One region of the Streptomyces sp. NPDC088923 genome, then DNA from elsewhere that is predicted to be linked to it. Evidence: predicted binding sites of a transcription regulator. Region 1 holds the regulator's gene; the other holds the start of a gene.

Evidence for each region. The regulator HrcA, encoded in region 1, represses chaperone genes, less so after heat shock. The targets are predictions, from matches to a motif close to TTNGCACTCNGNNNNNCNGAGTGCNAA.
Region 2: groL (chaperonin GroEL) is a predicted target of HrcA. The motif match lies at 4,964-4,990, and genes of this name have one in related genera.

What each region holds. Positions count from the first base shown of each region.
Region 1 is NZ_JBIVIO010000001.1:1,687,920-1,697,239, forward strand. It holds gene ACIP4O_RS07655 (long-chain fatty acid--CoA ligase) at 1-569, shown strand, start outside; gene ACIP4O_RS07660 (hypothetical protein) at 865-1,023, shown strand; gene hemW (radical SAM family heme chaperone HemW) at 1,069-2,301, shown strand; gene ACIP4O_RS07670 (HAD family hydrolase) at 2,341-2,955, opposite strand; gene ACIP4O_RS07675 (Uma2 family endonuclease) at 3,150-3,725, shown strand; gene ACIP4O_RS07680 (DUF3097 domain-containing protein) at 3,733-4,557, opposite strand; gene ACIP4O_RS07685 (MBL fold metallo-hydrolase) at 4,711-5,439, opposite strand; gene hrcA (heat-inducible transcriptional repressor HrcA) at 5,732-6,748, shown strand; gene dnaJ (molecular chaperone DnaJ) at 6,749-7,894, shown strand; gene ACIP4O_RS07700 (nitronate monooxygenase) at 8,069-9,130, shown strand; gene ACIP4O_RS07705 (16S rRNA (uracil(1498)-N(3))-methyltransferase) at 9,197-9,320, shown strand, end outside.
Region 2 is NZ_JBIVIO010000001.1:566,113-575,432, forward strand. It holds gene ACIP4O_RS02750 (trehalose-6-phosphate synthase) at 1-909, opposite strand, end outside; gene ACIP4O_RS02755 (glucosyl-3-phosphoglycerate synthase) at 1,076-2,026, opposite strand; SAM riboswitch class I at 2,247-2,402, shown strand; gene thrC (threonine synthase) at 2,417-3,712, shown strand; gene ACIP4O_RS02765 (MoaD/ThiS family protein) at 3,788-4,066, shown strand; gene ACIP4O_RS02770 (cold-shock protein) at 4,531-4,734, shown strand; gene groL (chaperonin GroEL) at 5,153-6,775, shown strand; gene ACIP4O_RS02780 (response regulator transcription factor) at 7,285-8,085, shown strand; gene ACIP4O_RS02785 (helix-turn-helix transcriptional regulator) at 8,138-8,980, opposite strand; gene ACIP4O_RS02790 (SDR family NAD(P)-dependent oxidoreductase) at 9,295-9,320, opposite strand, start outside.

The sequences.
Region 1 (9,320 bases):
TGCGCGGCCCCGGCATCATGGCCGGCTACCACGGGCTGCCGGAGAAGACCGCCGAGGTCCTGGAGCCGGACGGCTGGTTCCACACAGGCGACATCGGCGAACTGTCGGTGGACGGCTATCTGCGGATCACCGACCGCAAGAAGGACATCATCAAGACCTCCGGCGGCAAGTACATCGCCCCGGCCGAGGTCGAGGGCCAGTTCAAGGCGATCTGTCCCTACGTGTCGAACATCCTGGTCCACGGCGGAGACCGCAACTTCTGCTCCGCGCTCATCTCGCTCGACGAGGAGGCGCTGCTCGCCTGGGCGAAGGACAACGGGCTCGACGGCAAGCCGTACGAGGAGATCGTGGCCGACGCGAAGACCGTCGAGATGGTCGACGGGTACGTGCGCGAGCTGAACGAGGGGCTCCAGCGCTGGGAGACCGTGAAGAAGTTCCGGCTCCTGCCGAGAGACCTCGACATCGAGCACGGGGAGCTGACGCCGAGCCTCAAGATCAAGCGGCCGGTGGTGGAGCGGGAGTACGGGTATCTGCTGGACGAGATGTACGCGGGGGCTCGCGAGGCGTGACGGAGGGGCGGAGCGCCCTCTCTGCCGAGGGGGCTCCCTTTCGTGGGGGCGGGGCCTTTGTGGGGCTCTGCCCCACGCCCCGCTCCTCAAACGCCGGAGAGGCTTGGATGTGGTGCGCGAGGGGGCGTAGGGGTGCGGGTTGGCGGTAGGGACGGATGCGGGGGTGCGGGGTGGATGTTCTGGCCGAGGTCGTGGTGGGTGTGCGGGAGGGGTCGGTTCGCTGCATGATCGTCGTATGAACTCATCCTCCGCGCCCGTTGTCGTTCATCCTCCCGGGAGTGACGGAGGGCGACGGGTGCAGGTGGACGGGGAGGTGCTGGGGGTGGCGTACGGAATGGGCGACCTCGTGGAATTCCTGCGGCGAGCGGGGCTGGAGGACGCCGAAGGGGCTGTCGCCGCCGATGAGGGATTCATCGAGTGGCGCGGCGAGGGGCCCGGCGAGTGGGCTGCCTAGGGCCTCACGCTCGGTGACCGCGTCGGGCCTGGGACAATGGACCCCATGCCTTCCGCACTTCCCGACGGTGAGCCCGTGCCCGAGAACGGGGCGCTTCCGGCGCAGGCCCTGGACGGGGCCACCGGGCGCCCGCTCGGCTTCTACCTGCACGTCCCCTACTGCGCCAGCCGCTGCGGGTACTGCGACTTCAACACGTACACGGCGACCGAACTGCGCGGTACGGGCGGCGTGCTCGCCTCGCGCGACAACTACGCCGACACCCTCGCCCAGGAGATCCGCCTCGCGCGCGAGGTGCTCGGCGAGGACCCCCGCCCGGCCCGCACCGTCTTCTTCGGCGGCGGTACGCCCACGCTGCTGCCCGCCGCCGACCTCGTACGGATGCTCGCCGCCGTACGGGACGAATTCGGCCTCGCGCCCGACGCCGAGGTGACGACCGAGGCGAACCCGGAATCCGTCGACCCCGCGTACCTCGAAACCCTCCGTGAGGGCGGTTTCAACCGGATCTCCTTCGGGATGCAGAGCGCCAAGCCGCACGTGCTGCGCGTCCTCGACCGCAACCACACCCCCGGCCGACCCGAGGCCTGCGTCGCCGAGGCGCGCGCGGCCGGATTCGAGCACGTCAATCTCGACCTCATCTACGGCACGCCGGGCGAGAGCGACGCGGACTGGCGCGCCTCGCTCGAGGCGGCGATCGGCGCGGGACCCGACCACGTCTCCGCGTACGCCCTCATCGTCGAGGAAGGCACCGGCCTCGCCCGCCGCATCCGGCGCGGCGAGATCCCGATGACCGACGACGACGAGCACGCCGACCGCTACCTCATCGCCGACGAACTCCTCGCCAAGGCCGGTTTCAGCTGGTACGAGGTCTCCAACTGGGCGACCAGCGAGCCCGCGCGCTGCCTGCACAACGAGCTGTACTGGCGCGGCGCCGACTGGTGGGGCGCGGGGCCGGGGGCGCACAGCCACGTCGGGGGCGTCCGCTGGTGGAACGTGAAGCACCCCGGCGCCTACGCCGCCGCGCTCGCCGAGGGCCGCTCGCCCGGCGCGGGCCGCGAACTCCTCAGCGAGGAGGACCGCCGCGTCGAGCGCGTCCTCCTGGAGCTGCGACTGAGCGAGGGCTGCCCCCTCGACCTCCTCCTCCCGGCAGGTCGTGAGGCCGCCGCGCGTCATCTCGACGACGGACTTCTCGATCCCGGGGCTTACGCGAAGGGGGCGGCCGTTCTCACGCTGCGGGGGCGGCTGCTCGCCGACGCGGTGGTGCGGGACCTCGTGGACTGACGGGGCGGGGGCCGGTGTACGGGTGTGCGCTGGACGCCCTCAGCCTGCGGGGCTTTCGGTGTACACATGTGCGCGGATGCGGGCGAGCGTCCCAGGGTTCTCGGTGAACAAGTGTGCACTCATTCCGGCTGCCTCCGCCGCCGCGATGTTCGGCGGGGCGTCGTCGACGAAGAGGCAGTCCCGGGGCCGTACCCCGAGGGCCTCGCACACGGCCGTGTAGGCGCGCGGATCGGGCTTGTTGAGGCCGGTCTCGTGCGAGTACGAGAGGTGCTCGACCAGGGTGTCGAAGCCGTACAGGGCGGCTTCGCGTTCGCGCGCCCCGACGAAGCTGTTGCTGAGGATGCCGAGGCGGCAGCGGCCGCGCAGCCCCCGGACGAAGTCGATCAGCTCGGTGTTCGGGGTCCCGACGTACTCCGTCCACAGGTCGGCCATGAAGGAGCCGGCCCCGGCAGCGTCGAGCCCGAGCCGCGCGGCCACCTGCTCCCGTACCGCCGCCTCATCCATCCGTCCGACCGACCCCGCCTCCCACACGTCCGCCATCCGCGCCTCGACAGTTCCGGGCGCCAGCCCGAGCCGCTCCTCCCAGCGCGCCACCCACCCCGTCTCGGGTGTGAACTCAAGGACGCCGCCTATGTCGAGCACGAGCGCTTTCATACGGTGTTCCTCCTTCTGGGGCGATGGATCGCCCCTGGGTTGGGGGCAGGCTGGGGTCTGCCCTGAGGGGAAGGTCAACGCCCGGTGCGCAGTTCCTCGTACGGGTGGGCGGTGGTGAACAGGGCGGATCGGCCCCTCCGAAGCTGCCACCCTGCCTGTGACCGCGCGGGACGGCCGAGACGACCGGAGGAACGATGCTCTTGCGCAGCCCGTACGACCTCTTCGCCGCGACGGAGGCGCCGGAGGGGTACCGGGGCGAACTCCTCGCGGGCGAGATCGTGTGGACCGGCGGTGAGGACCTCGTGCACAACGGGATCGTCGAGTCCGTGACGGACCAGGTCCCGCGTCCGCCGTGGCGACGGCTGGGCCGGCAGCTCATCCGTCCGGCCGGGTGCACGGACAGCGCGCCACGCCCCGACGTCCTCGTCCACGCCGGGGACTTCACGGACCATGACGGTCTCGCGCTGCCCGCCTCCGCGGTGGAACTCGTCGTCGAGGTCGTCTCCCGGACCAGCGTCGATCGCGACTACGGCGTCAAGCGCTCGCTCTACGCCGCCGCCAAGATCCCCGCCTACCTGATCATCGACCCCACGGCCGCCCGCTGCCTCCTCCTCACCGAGCTCTCCGGGGAGGGAGACAAGGCCGACTACGAGGTCGAGCGGGCGCGGGAGTTCGGGCAGACCGTGCCGCTCGCCGCGCTCGGGGACGTGGAGATCGCGACCGCGGAGTTCGGGACGCTGCCGCCCGTACGACTGCACCGACGGCCCTGAGGAACGGTCAGGTCTGGTCGGGAACCGTCACGAAGTCGATCAGTTCCTCCACGCGGCCGAGCAGTTCCGGTTCCAGGTCCTTGTACGAATGGACGTGGGAGAGGATGAGCTGCCAGGCCGCGCCCGTGTTCTCCGGCCAGCCGAGGGCGCGGCAGATGCCCGTCTTCCAGTCCTGCCCGCGCGGGACGCGGGGCCAGGCCGCGATACCGACCGAGGACGGTTTCACCGCCTCCCAGATGTCGATGTACGGGTGCCCCACGACCAGCGCGTGCGGGCTCGCGACCCCCGCCGCGATGCGCGCCTCCTTCGAGCCCGGCACCAGGTGGTCGACCAGGACCCCGAGCCGCGCGTCGGGGCCCGGCGCGAACTCCTCGACGATCGAGGGGAGATCGTCGACACCCTCCAGGTACTCGACCACGACCCCCTCGATCCGCAGGTCGTCACCCCATACCCGTTCCACCAGTTCCGCGTCGTGCCGCCCCTCCACGTAGATCCGCCCCGCTCGCGCCACGCGCGCCCGCGCGCCGGGAACCGCGACAGAGCCGGAGGCGGTGCGGGAGGGGGCCGCCGGGGTCGCGGCGGCGGGTCGTACGAGGGTGACCGCGTGACCTTCCAGGAGGAAACCGCCCTCCGTGAGCGGGAAGACCCGTGTCTTGCCGAAACGGTCCTCCAGCGACACGACGAGTCCCTGCGCCGATTTCTCCCACCCGGTCACCGCGCCGCAGAAACCACTCGTCACCTCCTCCACGACGAGGTCCCGCTCCAGCGGCACCTGAGGGACGGCCCGCCGCTTCTTCCAAGGCGGGGTGAGATCGGGGGAGTACGCGCGCATTCCCAGGACGATAGGAACATACGGCCGTCCGGGCGACCACGACACGCCGTGGGGGCCCGTCGCGCCGCCCCGGACATGCCGACACCCGCCCGCTCACGACGCGCCGCCACCCCGCGCCCGGTCCAGCTCGCACCACCCCGCGCCCGGGCCCTCTCACGACACCCCGAACCGCCGCGCGAGCGCGTCCCGCTGACGCCGTACGAACGCCGCGTCCACGAGCGCGCCGTGCCCCGGCACGTACACCGCCTCGTCACCGCCCAGCGCGAGCAGCCGGTCCAGAGCCTCGGGCCACCGCGCCGGGACGGCGTCGCTCCCCGCCTGCGGCTCGCCCGATTCCTCCACGAGATCCCCACAGAAGACCACCGTCCGCTCGCCCGGCACCACGAGCGCGAGGTCATGGCCCGAGTGCCCGGGCCCCACGTCGGCGAGCAGCACGCGCCGCCCGCCGCCGAGGTCGAGCGCCGACTCGCCGCTCACCGGCTGGTCCGGGCCTCGCAGCAGGGCCGCGGACCGCCTCGCCTCCGCGGTGTCGAGCCCGTGCCGTACCGCGTCCTCGCACAGACCGGCGCGGCCGGACTCCGTACCGAGGAGCGACTCGGCGCCCGCCGCCGCGTACACCGGGACCGCGAAGGCGGGCGCGCCGAGGACGTGGTCGAAGTGCGGGTGCGTGAGTGCGAGATGCGTCACGTGCGCGCCGTCCCCGAGGAGGCGTTCCGCCGCCCGCCGCGCCGCCTCGCCCTGCGCGAGGCCCGCGCCCGGGTCCACGAGGAGCGCCGCCCTCTCGCCCCGTACGAGCCCCGCCGTGCAGTCCCAGCCGGGCAGGCGCAGCCGCGCCACACCCGGCGCCGGGCGCTCCCACTCCGGCAGTTCGGTCAAGTCCATCGCGCTCCCCGCTCGTCGGTGGCGGTGCGAGACGACCGGCCGCTGTGCGCCCGCCGTCCCCGCCCCGTCCCGGCCGTCCCTCCCGACACCCTGCCCCGTTCCGTCCCCCTCACCCCGGTACGAGCCCGGCGCGAGGTCGGCGGGCCGCCGGTGAAGTGCCATAAAGCGCTGCCCGGCCTTGCCCGGGGCCCACCGTACGGCCGTACACTGGCCGGGGAAGTTCTGGCACTCAGACAGGGCGAGTGCCAGGCCCGGACCGGAGGCTCCGGCCGGAGGCCAGGGAGGTGGCGGCGTGCTCAGCGAACGCAGACTCGAAGTCCTGCGCGCCATCGTCCAGGACTACGTCGGCACCGAGGAGCCCGTCGGCTCCAAGGCGCTCACCGAGCGGCACAGTCTCGGCGTCTCTCCGGCCACCGTGCGCAACGACATGGCGGCCCTGGAGGACGAGGGGTTCATCGCCCAGCCGCACACCAGCGCGGGCCGTATCCCGACCGACAAGGGCTACCGCCTCTTCGTCGACAAGCTCGCCGACATCAAGCCGATGACCGCGCCGGAGCGCCGCGCCATCCAGAGTTTCCTGGACAGCGCGGTGGATCTCGACGACGTCGTGGGCCGGACCGTGCGGCTGCTCGCGCAGCTCACGCGGCAGGTCGCCGTCGTGCAGTACCCCTCGCTGACGCGCTCCACCGTGCGGCACGTCGAGCTGCTCTCGATGAGCCCCGCGCGCGTCATGCTCGTGCTGATCACCGACACGGGCCGCGTCGAGCAGCGGATGATCGACTGCCCGGCGCCGTTCGGCGAGACCTCCGTGGCCGATCTGCGGGCCCGGCTCAACAGCCGGATCTCGGGCCGTCGCTTCGCCGACGTGCCCCAGCTCGTCCAGGATCTGCCCGACTCCTTCGAGCAGGAGGACCGCGGCACGGTCGCCGTCGTCCTGTCCACGCTGCTCGAAACGGTCGTCGAGGAGACCGAGGAACGGCTCATGATCGGCGGCACGGCGAACCTCGCGCGCTACGGGCAGGACTTCCCCCTCATGATCCGGCCGGTGCTCGAGGCGCTGGAGGAGCAGGTGGTGCTCCTGCGGCTGCTCGGCGAGGTCACCGACCCGCGGATGGCGGTCCGGATCGGTCATGAGAACGCCTACGAGGGGCTCAACTCCACCTCGGTGGTGTCGGTCGGTTACGGTTCGGGCGGCGAGGCAGTCGCCAAGCTCGGCGTGGTCGGACCGACCCGCATGGACTACCCCGGAACGATGGGAGCGGTACGCGCAGTGGCTCGTTACGTCGGACAGATCCTGGCGGAGTCGTAAGTGGCCACGGACTACTACGCCGTACTCGGCGTGCGCCGCGACGCCTCCCCGGACGAGATCAAGAAGGCCTTCCGTCGGCTGGCCAGGGAACTCCACCCTGACGTCAACCCCGACCCGAAGACCCAGGAGCGGTTCAAGGAGATCAACGCCGCCTACGAGGTGCTCTCGGACCCGCAGAAGAAGCAGGTCTACGACCTCGGCGGCGACCCGCTCTCGCAGGCCGGCGGCGCGGGCGCGGCCGGTGGTGGCTTCGGCGGCGCGGGCTTCGGGAACTTCTCGGACATCATGGACGCGTTCTTCGGTACGTCCCAGCAGCGCGGCCCGCGCTCGCGGACCCGCCGGGGCCAGGACGCCATGATCCGGCTGGAGATCGACCTCAACGAGGCGGCCTTCGGCACCACCAAGGAAATCCAGGTCGACACCGCGATCATCTGCTCGACCTGCAACGGCGAGGGCGCGGCTCCGGGTACCTCGGCGCAGACCTGCGACATGTGTCGCGGACGCGGTGAGGTCTCGCAGGTGACGCGGTCCTTCCTGGGCCAGGTCATGACCTCGCGGCCCTGCCCGCAGTGCCAGGGCTTCGGCACGATCGTGCCGAACCCGTGCCCCGAGTGCGCCGGTGACGGCCGTATCCGCTCGCGGCGCACGCTCACCGTGAAGATCCCGGCCGGGGTCGACAACGGCACGCGTATCCAGCTCGCGGGTGAGGGCGAGGTCGGCCCGGGCGGCGGCCCCGCCGGTGACCTCTACGTCGAGATCCACGAGACGGCCCACTCCGTCTTCCAGCGGCGCGGCGACGACCTGCACTGCACGGTGACGATCCCGATGACGGCCGCCGCGCTCGGCACGAAGGTGCCGCTCGACACGCTCGACGGGACCGAGGACGTCGACATCAGGCCGGGTACGCAGTCGGGCCAGTCCGTGCCGCTGCACGGGCGCGGGGTCACGCATCTGCGCGGGGGCGGGCGCGGTGACCTCATCGTGCACGTCGAAGTGCAGACGCCGGGGAAGCTCGACGCGGACCAGGAGCGGTTGCTGCGGGAGCTGGCCAAGCTCAGGAACGAGGAGCGGCCCACGGGGCAGTTCCAGCCGGGGCAGCAGGGGCTCTTCTCGCGGCTCAAGGACGCGTTCAACGGGCGGAGCTGAATGTTCCACAGGCGGGCGGGGCGGTAGTCGCCGCGGTCCGGGGCGGGCCTCTCGGGGCTCCGCCCCGGACCCCGTTTCGGGGCTCCGCCCCGGACCCCGCTCCTCAAACGCCGGAGGGGCTTGGGATACGGGTCCCGTGAGCGCCACTGGTGCGGCTCGTGGGACGATTTTGGGATGTCCTCTGTGTTCGGCGAGTTGTTGCGCCATCCTGTTGTGCAGGCTCCGATGGCCGGTGGTGCCTCCTGTCCTGAGCTGGTCGCCGCCGTGTCGGAGGCCGGGGGGCTCGGGTTTCTCGCCGGGGGGTACAAGAGTGCCGAGGCGGTACGGGACGAGGCGCGGCGCACCCGCGAGCTGACCGGGCGGCCCTTCGGCGTCAACCTCTTCCTGCCGCAGCCGGAGGCGGACGCCGATACCGTCGACGCGTACGCGGACGGGCTGGCCGGGGAGAGCGAGCGGTACGGGGCACCGCTCGGGGCCCTTCCGCGGGGTGCGCTCGACGACTTCTTCGACGCGAAGGTCGCCGTCCTGCTCGCCGAGCCCGTCGCCGTCGTCTCCTTCACCTTCGGCTGCCCCAGCCGCGACGTGCTCGATGCCTTCCAGCGCGTCGGCACCCTCACCGTCGTCACCGTGACCACGCCTGAGGAGGCGCGCGCCGCGCAGTGGGCGGGGGCGGACGCACTGTGCGTGCAGGGTGTCGAGGCCGGGGGCCATCAGGGCACCCACCACGACGACCCCGCCACCGACGGCTGCGGGCTCGGGCTCCTCAGCCTTCTCGAACAGGTCCGCCACACCGTGCCGTTGCCCTTCCTCGCGGCGGGTGGTCTCATGCGCGGCACACAGATCGCCGCCGTGCTCGCGGCGGGCGCCGAAGCCGCGCAGCTCGGCACCGCCTTCCTCCCCTGCCCCGAGTCCGGGGCGCACCCCGTGCACAAGGCCGCGCTGACCAGCCCGCACTTCACCCGTACGACGCTCACACGCGCCTTCTCCGGCCGACCCGCGCGCGGGCTCGTCAACCGTTTCGTACGGGCGCACTCGGCCGAGGCACCGGCCGCGTACCCGCGGGTGCACCACCTCACGGCCGGGCTGCGGCGTGCCGCGGCCGGCGCGGGAGACGCGGACGGCATGGCACTCTGGGCCGGGCAGGGCCACCGCCTGGCCCGCACCCTCGCCGCCGGGCGCCTCGTCGAGACGCTCGCCGCCGAGACGCGCGCGGCGCTCACGCCGTTGGCACGCTGACTTGGGCGGCCCGGAGAACCCGTGCCGCGCCCGGACCGCCGCACCCGTACCGCTGAAAGGACCGGCATGACCGCCGCCGTTTTCCTCGCCCCCCGGCTCGCCGAAGAGGCCGTGCCCGGCGGGGCCTTCGTCCTCGAGGGGCCCGAGGGACGGCACGCGGTCTCCGTGAAGCGGCTGCGTCCCGGCGAGG
Region 2 (9,320 bases), 1.1 Mb from region 1:
GTGGAGTCCCCGCACGATGTTCTTCGACAACTCCGTACGGTCCACCCGCACGATCGTGCGCCGCCCCTCGCCGCCGATCTCCCGGCGCAGCGCCGCGATCCGCTCGTCCACGTCCTCCTGGTGCGCGCGGTCGCGCAGGAAGTCGGCGTCCGCGCCGAGGCCGTGCACCGCCACCTCGGTCCGGCCCGTACCGCCGACGAGCGCGTCCGCGCAGGCCGTGAAGGCGTCCGCCCAGCGGCGGGTGAGGAACCCCGCGTGGTCCGCGCCGAGAATCCCGCGCAGCACCTGCTCCGCCACGTCGTCGGGCAGCAGCCGGTAGTAGTCGAGCGGCGCCCACGGCGTGTGCGAGAAGTGCGCGATGCGCAGATCGGGGCGCAGCGCGCGCAGCATCCCCGGCACGAGCACCAGGTGGTAGTCCTGCACGAGCACCGCCGCGCCCTTCGCCGCCTGCGCCGCGAGCGCCTCGGCGAAGGCGCGGTTGTACGCCTCGAAGGAGGCCCAGCGCGCGCGGAACTCCGGGCCGAACGCGGGCTCCAAGGGCGTCTGCCACAGCATGTGGTGGGCGAACCACAGCACGCTGTTGGCGATGTCGTTGTACGCCTCGTGCTGCGTGCGCGGATCGATCCCGAGCATGTGGACACGGCGCCCGCCCGTGTCCGCCGGGTCCAGCTCCGCGCCCGAGCGCCGGGCCGCCTCGCGGTCCGCGTCGCTCAGCGCCGCGCACACCCACACCGCGTCGACCTCGGGCCCGATCGCCGAGAGCCCCGAGACGAGCCCCCCGCCGCCGCGCTTGGCCCTCAGCTCGCCGTGCGCGCCGAACGCGTACGAGACGGGGCCGCGGTTGGAGGCGAGGAGGACGGCGGCACCGGTGCCGGTGCCGGTGGGGCGGGTGGGGTCGTCAGTAGGCATGGTGCATTCCTCGCCTCGGGATCATGGGCTCAAACGTGCGAACTGTGCGGGACTCGGCATCCGCCCCCAACTGCCATGTTCTGCCGCGCCCCCCGCGGGACGACGGCCGACGGACGCACCCGCGCCCCGCCCCCACGCGCCGCCAACGCCCCGCCCCGTGCCCCCCTCAGGCCGCCTCCCTCCGCTCCGTGTACTCCGGGATCTCCCGCATCGGCGGCCGCTCCTCCGTGTCCACGGGATGCGTGTGCGCCGCGAAACCGCCCTCGGGCAGGCGGTCGAACTGGGTCAGCTCGGGGCGTACGAGATGGCCGCGCGCGAGCCGTACCTGCGCCGTGCGGTAGATCGTCGCCGCCATGCGGCCCAGCGCCTGCCCGTCCTGGTGGCGGTGCACCCGCACCCCGACGTCCACCTGCGCGAGCGCGTCGAGCCCCACCGTGTGCAGCGCGTCCACGAGGAGACCCAGCTCGACCCCGTACCCCACGGGGAACGGCAGCTGTTCGAGGAGCGAGCGCCGCCCCGCGTACTCGCCGCCCAGCGGCTGCACGAAACCCGAGAGCCGCGGCCAGTGCATGTTGAGCAGCGGGCGCGCCATGAGTTCGGTGACCCGGCCGCCCTGGCCGGGCTCGGAGCCGAGCGGACGGTCGTACATCGCCTTCACGAGATGCACGTCCCGCTCGGCGAGGAGCGGGCCGAGGATGCCGGTCACGAAGGCGGACCGGAAGTCCTTGAGGTCCGCGTCGACGAAACAGATCAGCTCACTGTCGGTCGCGAGCAGCGAGCGCCACAGCACCTCGCCCTTGCCCGGCACGGCGGGCAGCCGCGGCAGCACCGCGTCCCGGTGCACGACCCGCGCCCCGGCCGCGCGCGCGACCTCGGCGGTGCGGTCCGTGGAGCCCGAGTCGAGGACGACGAGTTCGTCGACGAGAGGGACGGCTTCGACGAGTTCACGCCGGATGACGTCGACGATCGCGCCGACGGTCGCCTCCTCGTTCAGTGCCGGAAGGACGACGGCCACCGAGGCCCCCGTGGCGCGTTTGAGCGCGGCGAGCCGTTCCACGGGCCAGTCGTTCGCGGTCCAGGAGCGATGCTCCAGCCAGCGTTCCACCTCTTCGATCACGGCGTCTGTCCCCTCGTGCGTACGGACCCGGTGCGAGGCCCTTCGACTGCCGCCCCTTGCGGAGGGCGCCGATGAGATCTTCATCTCGGCGTGCGGACGGCTCGCTCCACGATCCAGGGCTTCGGTTACAGTCTTGAACAACGCGGGTGACCATCCCATGTCGGGGTGCGCTGTCACCTTGTGTCACAAACGCCCCGGGCCCGAAGCCCGGGTGCCACAACGCTCATCCAGAGGGGCAGAGGGATACGGCCCGTTGAAGCCCCGGCAACCCTCCAGCCAGTCTCCGCGCGGTTCACCGATACCGCCACCGAAGGCCCTGGCTCGGGAAGGTGCCAATTCCGTCTCGCGGCGAGATGCGCCGCGGGGAAGATGAGGAGAAAGGGCCTCCCCATGGCTGTGCAAGCCGCCGAAACCCCGCAGAACACCACCTCCGCCGTCGACCTCGGCCCCGCCGTCGCGCTCTCCTGTCGCGAGTGCGGCGAGCGCTTCCCGCTCGGCCCGGTCTTCGCCTGCGAAAGCTGCTTCGGCCCCCTTGAGGTCGCCTACGAGCTGCCGTCCGGCGACGTCGAGGAACTGCGCCGCGCGATCGAGGCCGGCCCCAAGAACATCTGGCGTTACGCACCGTTGCTGCCCGTGCCCGCCGACGTGGCGAGCCACCCCAACACCAACCCCGGACTCACGCAACTCGTGAAGGCGGACCGGCTCGCGAAGGAACTCGGCGTCACCGGCGGCCTCTACGTCAAGGACGACTCCGGGAACCCCACGCACTCCTTCAAGGACCGCGTCGTCGCGATCGCCGTCGAGGCCGCGCGCGCCTTCGGCTTCACGACCCTGTCCTGCTCCTCGACGGGCAACCTCGCGGGGGCCGTCGGCGCCGCCGCCGCCCGCGCCGGCTTCCGCTCCTGCGTCTTCATCCCGCACGACCTGGAGCAGGGCAAGGTCGTCATGGCCGCGGTCTACGGCGGCGAGCTCGTCGGCATCGAGGGCACGTACGACGACGTGAACCGCTTCTGCTCCGAGCTGATCGGCGACCCGCTCGGCGAGGGCTGGGGCTTCGTCAACGTCAACCTGCGCCCGTACTACGGCGAGGGCTCGAAGACGCTGGCGTACGAGATCTGTGAACAGCTCGGCTGGGAGATCCCCGACCAGATCGTCATCCCGGTCGCCTCCGGCTCGCAGCTGACGAAGATCGACAAGGGTCTGAAGGAACTGATCAGGCTCGGTCTCGTCGCGGACAAGCCGTACCGGATCTTCGGCGCGCAGGCCGAGGGCTGCTCGCCGGTCTCGACCGCGTACAAGGCCGGGCACGACGTCGTACGCCCGCAGAAGCCGAAGACGATCGCGAAGTCCCTCGCGATCGGCAACCCGGCCGACGGCCCCTACGTGCTCGACATCGCCCGCCGCACGGGCGGCGCCGTCGAGGACGTGGACGACGAGCAGGTCGTGGACGCGATCAAGCTCCTCGCGCGCACCGAGGGCATCTTCGCCGAGACGGCGGGCGGCGTCACGGTCGGTGTCACGCGCAAGCTCATCGAGAACGGGCAGCTCGACCCCGCCCTGACCACCGTCGTCCTCAACACCGGCGACGGCCTCAAGACCCTGGACGCGGTCGCCCCGACCACCGGGCCCACCGCGACCATCCGCCCCGACCTGGACGCCTTCCGCGCCGCCGGTCTCGCGGGCTGAGCCCGGCCGGGCTCCGCTGAGCCCCGGCCGAGCCCGTCCCCCCAACTTTCCGCGCTGCCCGAGAAAGGCCACGCCATGAGCGTTTCCGTTCGTATCCCGACCATCCTGCGCACCTACACCGGCGGCCAGGCCGAGGTCCCCGCCGAGGGCGCGACCGTCGCCGAGGTCCTCGCCGACCTGGAGCGCAACCACACCGGCATCTCTGCCCGCGTCCTCGACGACGACGGCAAGCTCCGCCGCTTCGTCAACCTCTACGTCAACGACGACGACATCCGCTTCGAGCAGGGCCTCGACACCGCCACCCCGGACGGCACGGGCATCTCGATCATCCCGGCGGTCGCCGGCGGCTGCTGAGCCCCGCGCCGGACGGTCCCCGCCTCGCCCGTACCCCTCGCTTCACCCCTGCCCCCTCCGCACCACAAGCGGAGGGGGCAATTCCATGGGATTCGCAGGAGTAGAGTCGGGGTATTGCTTCGCCCCTTTCTTCACGGCGGCTCCAGGAATCCCCGACGCCGCACGCGCACCTGTCGGAAACCTGGGAATCAATTCCGCTTTCCGTGCCGCCCATTTGCGGCTTTGCGTTCCTTTTGCCGGGCCCGACGTGTCCTGAACTCCCGTGAATTCTCCGGCCATGTCAGGATGCGGGCCGAGCCGATTTCTCGTCCGACTGACCTGTTGCGGACGGCAGTTGGGCAGATACATTCAGCGGCGGTCGACGCGTTCCGGCGCACGCCCCCCAAGATTCCCGCGGGGGTGAGGTCTGACCCGGGTGCGCGAAGTGCGTTCCTGTGCAAGGGCCAGTAATAGGGGAGTTAGGCATGGCTCAGGGCACCGTCAAGTGGTTCAACGCGGAGAAGGGCTACGGCTTCATCGCGGTCGACGGTGGTGCGGATGTATTCGTCCACTACAGCGCGATCCAGATGGACGGTTACCGCACCCTGGAGGAGGGTCAGCGGGTCGAGTTCGAGATCTCGCAGGGCCAGAAGGGCCCGCAGGCGGACATGGTCCGCGCTGCCGCCTGAACAGCGCTCCGACCGGTACGGGGCCCCGCGGCCGCGTACGACACGACATGACGAGCACGGGCGAGGGCCCGCACCCGGAGAGCGGGGGCGGGCCCTCGCCGCGTGTGCGCGTACGCGCGGCGGGCGCGGCGGCCCCGGACGGGCCGGCGTCCGGGGCCGCCGCGCCCGCGCGCTTACACGCACGGGTGGCATGGGTCGGCCCCGGGTCGGGTAAGGCGCACTCAAGTGGCTTGCACTCGATGGGGCAGAGTGCTAATCATTAGCGTTAGCACTCTGATGGTGAGAGTGACAGAGAGACCGGGTCGGTGAGGCCCGGCGGCCCCGCCGTGGCAAGGAATTCGGCGCGGGTCCCAGGCCGTCCGTCGCGGGCGCCACACGGTCCCTCAGCCCACCCCGTGTCCTGGGAGGACCACTTCACATGGCCAAGATCATCGCGTTCGACGAGGAGGCGCGGCGCGGCCTTGAGCGCGGTATGAACCAGCTCGCCGACGCCGTCAAGGTGACCCTCGGTCCCAAGGGCCGCAACGTCGTCCTGGAGAAGAAGTGGGGCGCCCCCACGATCACCAACGATGGTGTCTCCATCGCCAAGGAGATCGAGCTGGAGGACCCGTACGAGAAGATCGGCGCCGAGCTGGTCAAGGAGGTCGCGAAGAAGACGGACGACGTCGCCGGTGACGGCACGACGACCGCGACCGTCCTGGCCCAGGCCCTGGTCCGCGAGGGCCTGCGCAACGTGGCCGCCGGCGCCAACCCGATGGCCCTGAAGCGCGGCATCGAGCAGGCCGTCGAGGCCGTCTCGGGCGCGCTCCTGGAGCAGGCCAAGGACGTGGAGACCAAGGAGCAGATCGCCTCCACCGCCTCCATCTCCGCCGCCGACACCCAGATCGGCGAGCTCATCGCCGAGGCCATGGACAAGGTGGGCAAGGAAGGCGTCATCACCGTCGAGGAGTCCCAGACCTTCGGTCTGGAGCTGGAACTCACCGAGGGTATGCGCTTCGACAAGGGCTACATCTCGGCGTACTTCGCCACCGACATGGAGCGCATGGAGTCGTCGCTCGACGACCCGTACATCCTCATCGCGAACTCCAAGATCAGCAACGTGAAGGACCTCCTTCCGCTGCTGGAGAAGGTCATGCAGTCCGGCAAGCCGCTGCTGATCATCGCCGAGGACGTCGAGGGCGAGGCGCTCTCCACCCTGGTCGTCAACAAGATCCGCGGCACCTTCAAGTCCGTCGCGGTCAAGGCCCCCGGCTTCGGCGACCGCCGCAAGGCCATGCTCGGCGACATCGCCATCCTCACCGGTGGCCAGGTCATCTCCGAGGAGGTCGGCCTCAAGCTGGAGAACGCCGGCATCGAGCTGCTCGGCCGCGCCCGCAAGGTCGTCATCACCAAGGACGAGACGACCATCGTGGACGGCGCCGGCGACAGCGAGCAGGTCGCGGGCCGCGTCAACCAGATCCGCGCCGAGATCGAGAACAGCGACTCGGACTACGACCGAGAGAAGCTCCAGGAGCGCCTGGCGAAGCTCGCCGGTGGCGTCGCCGTCATCAAGGCCGGTGCCGCGACCGAGGTCGAGCTCAAGGAGCGCAAGCACCGCATCGAGGACGCCGTGCGCAACGCCAAGGCGGCTGTCGAGGAGGGCATCGTCGCCGGCGGCGGCGTGGCCCTGCTCCAGGCCTCCGCGGTCTTCGACAAGCTGGAGCTCGAAGGCGACGAGGCGACCGGCGCTGCCGCCGTGCGCACCGCCCTGGAGGCCCCGCTCAAGCAGATCGCCGTCAACGCCGGCCTCGAAGGCGGCGTCGTGGTGGAGAAGGTCCGCAACCTTGAGGTCGGCTACGGCCTCAACGCCGCGACCGGCGAGTACGTGAACATGATCGCCGAGGGCATCCTCGACCCGGCCAAGGTCACGCGCTCCGCCCTCCAGAACGCGGCCTCCATCGCCGCGCTCTTCCTCACCACCGAGGCCGTCATCGCCGACAAGCCGGAGAAGGCCGCCCCGGCCGCCCCGGGCGGCATGCCGGGCGGTGACATGGACTTCTGATCCGGCCCCCGGCCGCACGGCCGGGCTCGGATGAGGGTTCCCCGGGGCCCGTACGTCTGCGGACGTGCGGGCCCCGGTTGCGTGTGGGGGGCTTGCTGGGCGAGGCGGGTACGGGTTCCCTGCGGGGCGGGGTGGGGGCCCGCGCGCGTACGGCGCGGGCGGCTCGTGCCCGTACCGCGTCGGGCGGGCGCCGTTCCTGCGCCCCGTACACGTGAAAGCGGCACCTCCCGGTCCAGGAGGTGCCGCTTCTTCGTGTGGCCGACCGTCCGCGTTCCCCCGGGGAGCGACGGCCGTGCCGGGTGCGGCCCGCGTCGCTTCCCCCGAATCCGGCGCGGGCCGCCCCCGTACCACCGCCCCGTTCCGGACGGTCGTCACCGGGACAGGATGCCGTGAACGGGCCCGGCAGGGTATGAGTACTTGTACTCATAGAGGCGGTCACGGCGAACGTCGCGGGCCGCGCGGCCCGACAGCCTCACGGACTTCTCGTACTCCAGGAAGAGGACGGCACGGTGGACGGAGCGGACGCGGACCCCGTCGCGCTCGCCCGGCTGCTCGAACTCGCCGTCGCGGCACTCCACGAGACCCGCCCCGAACAGCTGTGGGCCCTCGCCTTCACCGAACTGCTCGACGCGCTCGACGCCGACCTCGCCGTCCGCAAGGCCGGGGAATGGAACCCGGGCGAGGGCACCGTCCGGCTGTGGACCCCCGAGGGCCCGGCCCACCACCTCCTCGGCCCCGACCAGCTCGACGTGATCCGCGCCGGCTACCCCTTCGTCGACCACTACACCGCCGGCCACCCCCTCGAACCCCTCACCGCCCGCACCACCGCCGGAGCCCACGCCTGGCGCCACGCCGCACCCGCCGGACGCCTGCGCGACGCGCTCGGCTCCACCGACATCCTCGCCCTGCCGCTCCCGCGCCCCGAGAACGGCGCCATCAACGGCTGTCTCCTGCACCGCACGGGCCGCACCCCCTTCACCCCCGCCCACCTCGCCTACGCCCGCCGGGCCCAGCCCGTACTCGCCGCCGTCGAGGCACACGCCGGCCACCTGCGCGCCTGGCGCACGCCCCCCGGCGGCCCGGAAGCGGCGAAGGTACGGGAGGAACGCGCCGCCCAACTCGGCCTCACCCCGCGCGAGATCACCGTCCTCGCCCTGCTCGCCGAGGCCCGCACCGCGAGCGCCATCGCCCAGCGCCTCGGCATCTCCCCCCGTACCGTCCACCGCCACCTCGCCCACCTCTACCGCAAGTTCGGGACGACGGACCGGCTCGCGACGGTGCTGCGGGCGCGGGAGACGGGCGTGCTGTGAGGCGGGGGTGCTCGGTGAGGTGGGGCGTGCTGCGCAGTGGTGAGCCGTCCGCTCAGGCACCCGGGGCGCGGGCCGGGAGGGAGTTGAGGAGCTGGAGCTTCTCGTGGCTGTCGGTGCCGGGGGTCGCGGTGTAGACGAGGAGCGACTGCCACTGGGCGGGATCGATGAGCACCTGGCAGTACAGGTCGAGCGCCCCGAGATCCGGGTGGCGCACCCGCTTCGTCTCGGTCTGCGGCAGACCCACCTCGTGCGCCGCCCACAGCGCGGCGAACTCCTCGCTGCGCGCGAGCAGCGCCTCGGCGATCTCCTCGGCGCGCCCGCCCTTCCCCTCCCGCGCGTACGCCGCGCGCAACTCCGAGGCGAAGAACCGCCCGCGCAGCGTGTGGTCCTCCGCCGGGTAGAGCGGCCGCACGGTGCCGGGCGCGGCGAACCAGCGGTACGTGATGCTGCGCTCCAGACCGGTGAAAAGGGTCTGGTCCCCGAGCAGCGCGGTCGCCGCGTGGGTCTGCTTGAGCGTCTCGCCGACACCCGAGAGGACCTGCGCGGGGGTGTCCTCCAGTCGGTCGAGGATGCGCATGAGACCCGGTGTGATGTGGTCCGTGCGGCTCGTGCGGGCGGGGGCGTTGTGGCCGGCGAGGAGGAAGAGGTGGTCGCGTTCGGCGAGCGTGAGGCGCAGCCCGCGCGCCATCGCGGCGAGCATCTGCTCCGAGGGCTGCGGACCGCGCTCCTGCTCGATGCGCGTGTAGTAGTCGGCGGACATCTCGCACAACGCCGCCACCTCCTCGCGCCGCAGCCCACCGGTACGGCGGCGCGGACCGCGCGGCAGCCCGACGTCCTCGGGTTGCAGCGCGGCCCGTCGGGTGCGCAGGAAGTCGGCGAGCTGAGCCCGGTCCACGGCGGTCCTCCTGAAGGGTGTCCCTGACGGTGGGGCTGGTGGTGACCGTCTGAGTGGCGGTGGCGGTGGCGGTGGCGGTGGCAGTGGCAGTGGCGGTGGCAGTGGCGGTGGTGCTGGTGTTGGTCCTGGTGGCGGTGACGGTCTTGGTGGCGGTGGCGGACTTGGCGTCGATGATGCCGGGCGGGCGGGGGTGCGTGCGCCCGGGGGTGGCGTGCCGTTGGGGCGGGGAGTGGTGGAGCGGGGTGGGGTGAGGCGGGCCGGGCACGGCGCGGCGGGGTACGACGGGGCGCTTCCGGCCGTGTCCTGGCCGGGGCTCACAGCAGCATGCCGCCGCTCGCCT